Regions from separate parts of the Salinibacillus aidingensis genome, predicted to be linked through region 3. Evidence: a T-box and tRNA genes for the amino acid it is inferred to sense, from the RefSeq annotation. Region 3 holds a T-box; the other regions hold tRNA genes.
What was found. The T-box of region 3 lies ahead of ileS (isoleucine--tRNA ligase). A T-box ahead of a tRNA ligase gene usually reads a tRNA of that ligase, here a tRNA-Ile.
Positions count from the first base shown of each region.

Region 1 (3,246 bases), 1.2 Mb from region 3:
CTGCTAAGGGTGTAGGTCGCGTAAGCGGCGCGAGGGTTCAAATCCCTCCTTCTCCGCCATTTATGGCCCGTTGGTCAAGTGGTTAAGACACCGCCCTTTCACGGCGGTAACACGGGTTCGAATCCCGTACGGGTCATTTTCTCTTTTTATTGTAAATAAAGCTTATAGGTCCGGTAGTTCAGCTGGTTAGAATGCCTGCCTGTCACGCAGGAGGTCGCGGGTTCGAGTCCCGTCCGGACCGCCATTATAATTGTTGGGCCATAGCCAAGCGGTAAGGCAACGGGTTTTGATCTCGTGATGCGCTGGTTCGAATCCAGCTGGCCCAGCCATTTTTTATTTTGCAATAAAATAGCAGAAAGAGTTAAGACATTACTAAATACGAGCCATTAGCTCAGTTGGTAGAGCACGAACGAATAGGCTTCAAAGCAACACATCAGCGTACTGATCGAGAAGCATCCAGAATCATCTTGCTGAGATTAGGACGTCGTAGATGCATAATGTACGAAGATCCTTATCAAGACGAACCACTCAATTATAAATACGAGCCATTAGCTCAGTTGGTAGAGCATCTGACTTTTAATCAGAGGGTCGGAGGTTCGAATCCTCCATGGCTCATCAAGGAAGTTGTGGTAGGATTCTCACTTGCGGTTCCCCTTGCTTTTATTTTATAGAAGAAGGAAGTAAGGACTAGCCAAAGGCGTCGGAATCCTCCATGGCTCACCATCCTCGCGGGTGTGGCGGAATTGGCAGACGCGCTAGATTTAGGATCTAGTGTCTTTCGACATGGGGGTTCGACTCCCTCCACCCGCACCATTTTATTTTGCGGTCGTGGCGGAACGGCAGACGCGCTAGGTTGAGGGCCTAGTGGGGGTTTACCCCGTGGAGGTTCAAATCCTCTCGACCGCACCAAAAAGATTTAAAAAAACTTCTTGCAAAGATATTGTGGTTGTGTTATAATAAATCTTGTCGCAAAAAAGCGCCCGTAGCTCAATTGGATAGAGCGTCTGACTACGGATCAGAAGGTTAGGGGTTCGACTCCTCTCGGGCGCACCATTCGACCCGGGAAGTAGCTCAGCTTGGTAGAGCACATGGTTTGGGACCATGGGGTCGCAGGTTCGAATCCTGTCTTCCCGACCAGTAAAAATCAAATATGCGGGTGTAGTTTAGTGGTAAAACCTCAGCCTTCCAAGCTGATGTCGTGGGTTCGATTCCCATCACCCGCTCCATAATGGGGCCTGTAGCTCAGTCGGTTAGAGCGCACGCCTGATAAGCGTGAGGTCGGTGGTTCAAGTCCACTCAGGCCCACCATTAAAAATTACTATTTCGAACCTTGAAAACTGAACAAAACAACCAGTACGTCAATTCGCTATTTAAATAGCATTGATTTATGAGTGACAGGAAAACTTGTTTCTCAGTAATAGTTGAGCACTTTATGTGCGATGACAACATTTATTGGAGAGTTTGATCCTGGCTCAGGACGAACGCTGGCGGCGTGCCTAATACATGCAAGTCGAGCGCGTGAAACAAGTTGATTCCTTCGGGATGAAACTTGTGGAACGAGCGGCGGACGGGTGAGTAACACGTGGGCAACCTGCCTGTAAGATCGGGATAACTCCGGGAAACCGGGGCTAATACCGGATAACACCTCCGACTGCATGGTCGGAAGTTGAAAGACGGCTTTTATGCTGTCACTTACAGATGGGCCCGCGGCGCATTAGCTAGTTGGTGAGGTAAGAGCTCACCAAGGCAACGATGCGTAGCCGACCTGAGAGGGTGATCGGCCACACTGGGACTGAGACACGGCCCAGACTCCTACGGGAGGCAGCAGTAGGGAATCTTCCGCAATGGACGAAAGTCTGACGGAGCAACGCCGCGTGAGTGATGAAGGTCTTCGGATCGTAAAGCTCTGTTGTCAGGGAAGAACAAGTACAAGAGGAACTGCTTGTACCTTGACGGTACCTGACCAGAAAGCCACGGCTAACTACGTGCCAGCAGCCGCGGTAATACGTAGGTGGCAAGCGTTGTCCGGAATTATTGGGCGTAAAGCGCGCGCAGGCGGTTTCTTAAGTCTGATGTGAAAGCCCACGGCTTAACCGTGGAGGGTCATTGGAAACTGGGAGGCTTGAGTGCAGGAGAGGAGAGTGGAATTCCACGTGTAGCGGTGAAATGCGTAGATATGTGGAGGAACACCAGTGGCGAAGGCGACTCTCTGGCCTGTAACTGACGCTGAGGCGCGAAAGCGTGGGGAGCGAACAGGATTAGATACCCTGGTAGTCCACGCCGTAAACGTTGAGTGCTAGGTGTTAGGGGGTTTCCGCCCCTTAGTGCTGAAGTTAACGCATTAAGCACTCCGCCTGGGGAGTACGGCCGCAAGGCTGAAACTCAAAGGAATTGACGGGGGCCCGCACAAGCGGTGGAGCATGTGGTTTAATTCGAAGCAACGCGAAGAACCTTACCAGGTCTTGACATCCTCTGCTACCTCTAGAGATAGAGGGTTCCCTTCGGGGACAGAGTGACAGGTGGTGCATGGTTGTCGTCAGCTCGTGTCGTGAGATGTTGGGTTAAGTCCCGCAACGAGCGCAACCCTTGACCTTAGTTGCCAGCATTAAGTTGGGCACTCTAGGGTGACTGCCGGTGACAAACCGGAGGAAGGTGGGGATGACGTCAAATCATCATGCCCCTTATGACCTGGGCTACACACGTGCTACAATGGATGGTACAAAGGGCAGCGAAGCCGCGAGGTGAAGCTAATCCCATAAAACCATTCTCAGTTCGGATTGCAGGCTGCAACTCGCCTGTATGAAGCCGGAATCGCTAGTAATCGCGGATCAGCATGCCGCGGTGAATACGTTCCCGGGCCTTGTACACACCGCCCGTCACACCACGAGAGTTGGCAACACCCGAAGTCGGTGGGGTAACCTTTTGGAGCCAGCCGCCTAAGGTGGGGCCAATGATTGGGGTGAAGTCGTAACAAGGTAGCCGTATCGGAAGGTGCGGCTGGATCACCTCCTTTCTAAGGAAGATAAGGTCACTTCGTGACCAAAAAAGAGCGTACTCGGTTGTTTTGTTTAGTTTTGAAGGATCGAAGGATTCTTCAAATAGCACCTTGAAAACTAGATAAGAAAGCAATCAAGAGCAGACAACGGACAATGATGTCCGTGTGCGTTATAAGTTAAGTGAATAAGAGCGCACGGTGAATGCCTTGGCACTAGGAGCCGATGAAGGACGGGACAAACACCGATATGC
Region 1 covers NZ_AP043759.1:239,533-242,778, forward strand. Annotated here, with positions in the region: tRNA gene ACZ5OK_RS01405 (tRNA-Ser) at 1-59, shown strand, start outside; tRNA gene ACZ5OK_RS01410 (tRNA-Glu) at 65-136, shown strand; tRNA gene ACZ5OK_RS01415 (tRNA-Asp) at 168-244, shown strand; tRNA gene ACZ5OK_RS01420 (tRNA-Gln) at 255-329, shown strand; tRNA gene ACZ5OK_RS01425 (tRNA-Lys) at 543-615, shown strand; tRNA gene ACZ5OK_RS01430 (tRNA-Leu) at 729-813, shown strand; tRNA gene ACZ5OK_RS01435 (tRNA-Leu) at 823-909, shown strand; tRNA gene ACZ5OK_RS01440 (tRNA-Arg) at 977-1,053, shown strand; tRNA gene ACZ5OK_RS01445 (tRNA-Pro) at 1,061-1,137, shown strand; tRNA gene ACZ5OK_RS01450 (tRNA-Gly) at 1,153-1,226, shown strand; tRNA gene ACZ5OK_RS01455 (tRNA-Ile) at 1,232-1,308, shown strand; rRNA gene ACZ5OK_RS01460 (16S ribosomal RNA) at 1,450-3,013, shown strand; rRNA gene ACZ5OK_RS01465 (23S ribosomal RNA) at 3,171-3,246, shown strand, end outside.
Region 1: it has a tRNA-Ile gene. The T-box ahead of ileS (isoleucine--tRNA ligase) is inferred to sense a tRNA for this amino acid. The anticodon was not compared.

Region 2 (3,246 bases), 610 kb from region 3:
GTACAAAGCTCAAGTGCAACGATTGGCATTCTGCAGGGACTGGCAGAACAGGGGGCAATTGGTCTTGATGCGGCATTACCAGTATTATTTGGTGATAATATTGGTACAACCATTACGGCTATCCTGGCTGCACTGGGAGCAAGTGTTGCGGCAAAACGTGCTGCACTTTCCCACGTTTTCTTTAACCTGGTAGGTACAGCATTATTCTTAATTTTGTTAACGCCTTTTACTCATTTTGTGGATTATTTACAGACACAGCTGAACTTAAATCCAAGATCTACAATTGCATTCGCTCACGGTACATTTAACATAACCAATACACTCCTTCAAATTTGGTTTGTTGGATTTATCGCGTATTTAGTAACCAAAGTTATCCCAGGCGAAGATGCAGTTATAGATTCCAAACCGATGCATCTGGATCCACTTATTATTCAGCAATCCCCATCGATTGCTATCGGACAGGCAAAGGATGAATCGATTCGTATGGGAGATCTTGCCCTGAAAGGACTGGAAGAAACAAGACTTTACTTGAACAATAATCATCAGAAGCATTCTGAACTTGCCCTATCCATGGAAGATGCTATCAATAATCTTGATAGGAAAATCACGGATTATTTAGGTAAGATATCAACATCTTCATTATCTACACCTGAAAGTAATCTGCATTCATCTGTAGTGGATAATGTAAGAGATATTGAACGTATTGGTGATCATTTTGAAAACATTGTAGAGCTTGTGGATTATAAAATCTCCAATAAGGTCCATTTAACGGAACAGGCACTGGAAGATGTGAATGAAATGTATAACCTTACACTGGTAACTGTAAAACAGGCATTAAAAGCATTTGAAGAACAGGATCATCAGGCAGCAATGGATGTGATTCAAAAAGAAGAACAAATCGACCAAATGGAGCGATCATACCGTAAAAAGCATATTTTGCGTTTGAATGAAGGAATTTGTTCCGGATCTGCAGGTATTGTCTTTGTAGATATCCTGAGTAACCTGGAACGAATAGGGGACCATGCCGTTAACATTGCTCAGGAACTAGTAGGAAAAGAAAATAAAATGAATGAGTAATACCCTTTTAAGAAAATATCCCGTTTTATGAATATACGGGATATTTTCTATTTTATAAAGAAAATCTTTAAAAACCCCTTGAAACATAAAGGGGGACATGCTATATTTACATATGTTCTTGAAATTAATCACGAAATAAATGTTGACACATTAAGCTAAACATGTTAAATTGTATCTTGTCGCTGAAATTCAATATTTATTTCAATCCATTATTATTATTCCACCGTAGCTCAGTGGTAGAGCAATCGGCTGTTAACCGATCGGTCGCAGGTTCGAATCCTGCCGGTGGAGCCATATGGCGGCGTAGCTCAGCTGGCGAGAGCGTACGGTTCATACCCGTGAGGTCGGGGGTTCGATCCCCTCCGCCGCTACCAATTACATATGGCGGCTGTGGCGAAGTGGTTAACGCACCGGATTGTGGCTCCGGCATCCGTGGGTTCGATTCCCACCAGTCGCCCCATTTAGAAAAGAATGATTCATAAGGACCCTTAGCTCAGCTGGTCAGAGCTATCGGCTCATAACCGATCGGTCGCAGGTTCGAATCCTGCAGGGTCCACCAAATTACGGAGGAGTACCCAAGTCCGGCTGAAGGGAGCGGTCTTGAAAACCGCCAGGGGCTTCACGGCCCGCGGGGGTTCGAATCCCTCCTCCTCCGCCATAAGGCTCGGTAGCTCAGTCGGTAGAGCAACGGACTGAAAATCCGTGTGTCGGCGGTTCGATTCCGTCCCGAGCCACCATATAAAAATGAATGTCTCCTTTCCGATAGAGTAATATAAAGCAAGCAGATTAAAATCTGCTTGCTTTTTTACGTTATTTAATATTTACGGTACTGAGCCGTTGGATTTTTGGTCATAATTAACATGTGTGGGAAAATATACAGCAAAATTGTTGCATCATGTGAATACGATTGTTAATCTTAATATAAAGGAATAACACTATATGGATGATGTTTTCCTTTGCATTACATATAATAAAAGGAGGAATTTATAATGGCTAATTTTGAACTTCCAGAATTACCTTATGCATACGATGCTTTAGAACCACACATCGATAAAGAAACGATGAACATTCATCACACAAAACACCATAATACTTATGTAACAAAACTTAATGCAGCACTTGAAGGACATGCAAATCTGCAGGACAAGTCTCTTGAAGACCTTCTTGGTAATTTTGATGCTGTTCCAGAGGATATCCGTACAGCTGTACGTAACAATGGTGGTGGCCATGCGAACCACAGTCTTTTCTGGACAGTAATGTCACCAAATGGTGGCGGACAACCAAAAGGTGAAGTTGCGGAGAAAATTAATGCTAAGTTTGGCAGCTACGATAAATTTAAAGAAGAATTTAAAGCTGCTGCAGCTGGACGTTTCGGTTCAGGCTGGGCTTGGTTAGTTGTGAACAATGGAGATGTTGAAATCACAAGTACGCCTAACCAGGATACTCCTCTAATGGAAGGCAAAACACCAATCTTAGGACTGGACGTTTGGGAGCATGCTTATTATCTTAAGTACCAGAATAAGCGTCCTGACTATATTGCAGCTTTCTGGAATGTTGTAAATTGGGATGAAGTTGAAAAGCGCTATCAGGCAGCAAAATAATAAAACTGTATAAAAAAAGCAGGGCATTGTGCCCTGCTTTTTTTATGACCTCTTTTCTCTGTAACCTGAATATCGTTATTGTTTCTGAAGAAAATAAGGTGTAGAGAAAAGGGGTTTGAAATATGAGCGAAAAACTAAAAGCGATTGTTGGTCATGTAGATGTTAATCGTGATTTGATTTTGCTGCTTACTATTGGTGGTTTATATTCCATTAGTATCTTTCTCTCCAACACATTTGTAAATATTTTTCTTTGGAAGCAGGCTGGTGATTATGCAACCATTGCCTTTTATAATTTGGCTGTTTATATAATGCAGCCGCTAACCTTTATTCTGGCAGGAAGATGGGCTAAAAAAGTCGACCGTGTAATTGTTTTACGACTGGGAGTAACTTTTTTATCCCTATTTTTTTTGACTGTATTAATTATGGGGGATTATGCGGAAAAGTACAACGTAATATTAGGAGGTATATTAGGCATTGGGTATGGTTTTTATTGGCTGGCCTTTCATGTGTTAACCTTTGAAATTACAGAACCGGAAACCAGAGACTTTTTTAACGGTTTTTTTGGATT
Region 2 covers NZ_AP043759.1:2,087,993-2,091,238, reverse strand. Annotated here, with positions in the region: gene ACZ5OK_RS11310 (Na/Pi cotransporter family protein) at 1-1,077, shown strand, start outside; tRNA gene ACZ5OK_RS11305 (tRNA-Asn) at 1,297-1,371, shown strand; tRNA gene ACZ5OK_RS11300 (tRNA-Met) at 1,375-1,451, shown strand; tRNA gene ACZ5OK_RS11295 (tRNA-His) at 1,462-1,537, shown strand; tRNA gene ACZ5OK_RS11290 (tRNA-Ile) at 1,560-1,636, shown strand; tRNA gene ACZ5OK_RS11285 (tRNA-Ser) at 1,643-1,735, shown strand; tRNA gene ACZ5OK_RS11280 (tRNA-Phe) at 1,739-1,814, shown strand; gene ACZ5OK_RS11275 (superoxide dismutase) at 2,067-2,678, shown strand; gene ACZ5OK_RS11270 (MFS transporter) at 2,801-3,246, shown strand, end outside.
Region 2: it has a tRNA-Ile gene. The T-box ahead of ileS (isoleucine--tRNA ligase) is inferred to sense a tRNA for this amino acid. The anticodon was not compared.

Region 3 (3,246 bases):
AGTCTTGTCTCTCCCCATTCCGGTACCCACTGGATACGCTCAATCTCTTTAAGAATATCTTCACGGAAGTCCTTGATGGATGCGAACCATTGGGAAGTTGCACGGAAAATGGTTGGCTTTTTCGTTCTCCAGTCATGCGGGTAAGAGTGTGTCATAAAGTTCAGTTTTAATAGTGCCCCGGACTCTTCCAGTTTTTCCGTAATCAATTTATTCGCTTTATCGTAGAATACTCCTTCAAAGCCTGGTGCATCAGAAGTGAATACCCCTTTTTCATCAACCGGGCATAATACATCAAGATTGTACTGCTGACCAACCCAGAAGTCATCCTCCCCGTGTCCTGGAGCGGTATGAACACATCCTGTACCCGCATCTGTTGTAACATGCTCTCCTAAAATAACGAGTGAATCACGATCATAGAAAGGATGTTTAGCGACTGTACGATCAAGCTCCTCACCTTTGTAAGTTTGCTGAACGTTGTAATCCTGCCATTCCAATTCATTCGCAACTTCCTCCACCAGTTCAGAAGCTACAATATATTTTTCAGATTGAACAGAAACAACCGAATATTCCAGCTCCGGATGTACGGTAATGGCAAGGTTTGCAGGAATCGTCCACGGTGTTGTCGTCCAGATAATAAATTTCTCATCACCTTTTAGGACGTTTTTGCCATCTTTTACATCAAAGGCAACATAAATCGACGGGGAACGCTTATCCTTATATTCAATTTCAGCTTCTGCCAACGCAGATTCTGATGATGGTGACCAGTACACAGGCTTATGACCTTTATAAATATAGCCCTTTTTCGCCATTTCACCAAACACCTGAATTTGTGCTGCTTCATAATCCTTTGTCAGCGTAATGTAAGGATTCTCCCAGTCTCCGCGTACACCGAGCTGTTTAAATTGCTGTCGCTGGCGTTCAATTTGCTCACGTGCATATTCTTCACAAATTTTTCTGAATTCAGATTCGCTCATAGATTTACGATCGACTTTTTTCTTCGCAAGCGCCTGTTCGATTGGTAATCCATGGGTATCCCAACCAGGAACATAGGGTGCATGAAAACCAGCCATTGACTTATAACGAACAATGATATCCTTCAGAATTTTGTTAAGGGCATGCCCCATATGTAAATCACCATTTGCATATGGAGGGCCATCATGAAGAATAAACATGGGTCTTCCTTCTGTTCTCATTTGAACCTTTTCATAGATTTTTTCTTCTTCCCATTTTTGCTGCATTTCAGGTTCTTTGTTTGGAAGATTTCCACGCATAGGAAATTTCGTTTTTGGCATTAATAAGGTTTCTTTATAGCTCATTCCTATTCTCCTTTTTCTTTTATAGTAAAACAGTTATTTCCAGGATTTTTAATGTTTAGTACAAAAAAGGCACCTCATCCCGAATAAAAGGGACGAGGCGCCTCGCGTTACCACCCTGATTGATGAATAAACATACAGATATTTTATCCATCCTCTTTATCATTCGTAACGTGAATGAATCGTCCTTGGCTACTTGTTATTTACTCTATTCACCAGGAGACTCAAGGGTGATCTTCCATGAAATGTGCTGTCCGGGCTTCCACCATCCCCGGCTCGCTTTGCATTCATCATTCAATGTACTGTCCCTGTCATCGTCTTTCTAAATGTTTAGGTTTTACGAGGGAAAACGGACCTTAGCCGTTACTCAGATACACAAATATAACATTCAGAGTAACATAAAAGGTCTGCAGTTCCCTGTTAAGATTTTAAACCATCGGCAGGTAAAAAGTCCTGTCAGTGTGCTTTACTTTATACTTTTGCATTATATTCAAAAATGATTCCGGCGTCAAGATTGGTTGTCTGAAAGTTGATATTCCACTGTATTCTGCTCTTCATCCGTCTGGTCCAATTCCATTTCAAAGAGCTCATCCCAGTCATCGTTTTCAATCATATCAAGCTGAGCCTGTACAATCATTTTCATGCGAGTTCGAAATACCTTAGCCTGTTTTTTCAGCTCTTCTACTTCCAATGTAATTTTTCTCGACTTGGACAAAGCTTCATTAATAATTCTGTCTGCATTCTTTTCTGCTTCTTTTATAATAAGCTTAGCTTCTTTATTCGCATTATTTTTCACGTCTTCAGCTGTTTCCTGAGCAACTAAAATGGATTTATTTAAAGTTGTTTCAATATCATTAAAATGACCAATTCTTTCCTTTAAATCGGCTACTTCTTCTTCATATTCCTTTTTTTCACGAATAACTTTCTCATAGTCTTTTATGACCTGGTCAAGAAATTCGTTGACCTCATCTTCATCGTATCCTCTGAATGTGCGGGTAAATTCTTTATTATGAATATCGAGTGGTGTTAACGCCACAAAGGTAACCCCCTTGAATTTAATCTCTTTTATTTGAAATAATTCTTCGTCTGTACTTTCAAGTAATTCGACGTGATTTGTCTTTTTCCTGCTTATTTTTCCTTTTATTTTAAAACACCGGTTAATATCCGCCATTTTTCTTTTTTGGTCTGGCCCGATATTTGAATAAGCTTGCTTCGGCCCTTTTTTCGAACGGATATCATATCTCCTTCCTCCATTTGGAAGGACGGATCTTCAACCACTCGGTGATTCACTTTAACATAGCCTTTTTGAATCCACTCGCTGGTTTTATTGCGTGAAAGATTGTAGATTTCTTTCATAACGGTGTCTAATCTGAGAGAGGAAACGGTACCTTCCTTCGTCTGCCACTGCTCCGGAGAAGGTTTCATTTCATCCAGTGGAACCGATTTAAAGTGCAGTCGGGTCTTCTTAATACCCGTTAAGTGAAGTTCAAGAAAGGTGGCAAGTTCCTTATCTGCAACAATTTGAACCGTATCGTCCACCACCATAAGGTCGCCTGCCTTTTTACGCTTTATTCCAAGCGACATAAGAGCACCTAAGACATCACGATGGGTAATCTCAACAAACTTTCTGGCAAACTGACTTTGAAGCACAACAATATCGAAGTCTTCATTATGTATCTCTTCATAGAAAGGTGCCAGAATTGCTCTTTTTCTCTCTGTTTTATCATCGCCTCCAAAAAAATGAAGGTTCATATCAGGATGATTCCCAATAACCGAAGAAAGAATAATCTGCTCTCTGGGGTCTAAAAAGTCTGTGAGCTTTCGCTGATACGTCTGCTCTACCTCATCTCTCCACGCTAAAGCCTGATCTATAAATGCCTGTTCTTCTTTTCGAAAATGCTGATAGATATCCATAAAAATCTCCTAAACACCT
Region 3 covers NZ_AP043759.1:1,475,581-1,478,826, reverse strand. Annotated here, with positions in the region: gene ileS (isoleucine--tRNA ligase) at 1-1,316, opposite strand, end outside; T-box leader at 1,402-1,637, opposite strand; gene ACZ5OK_RS08055 (DivIVA domain-containing protein) at 1,822-2,349, opposite strand; gene ACZ5OK_RS08050 (YlmH family RNA-binding protein) at 2,454-3,227, opposite strand.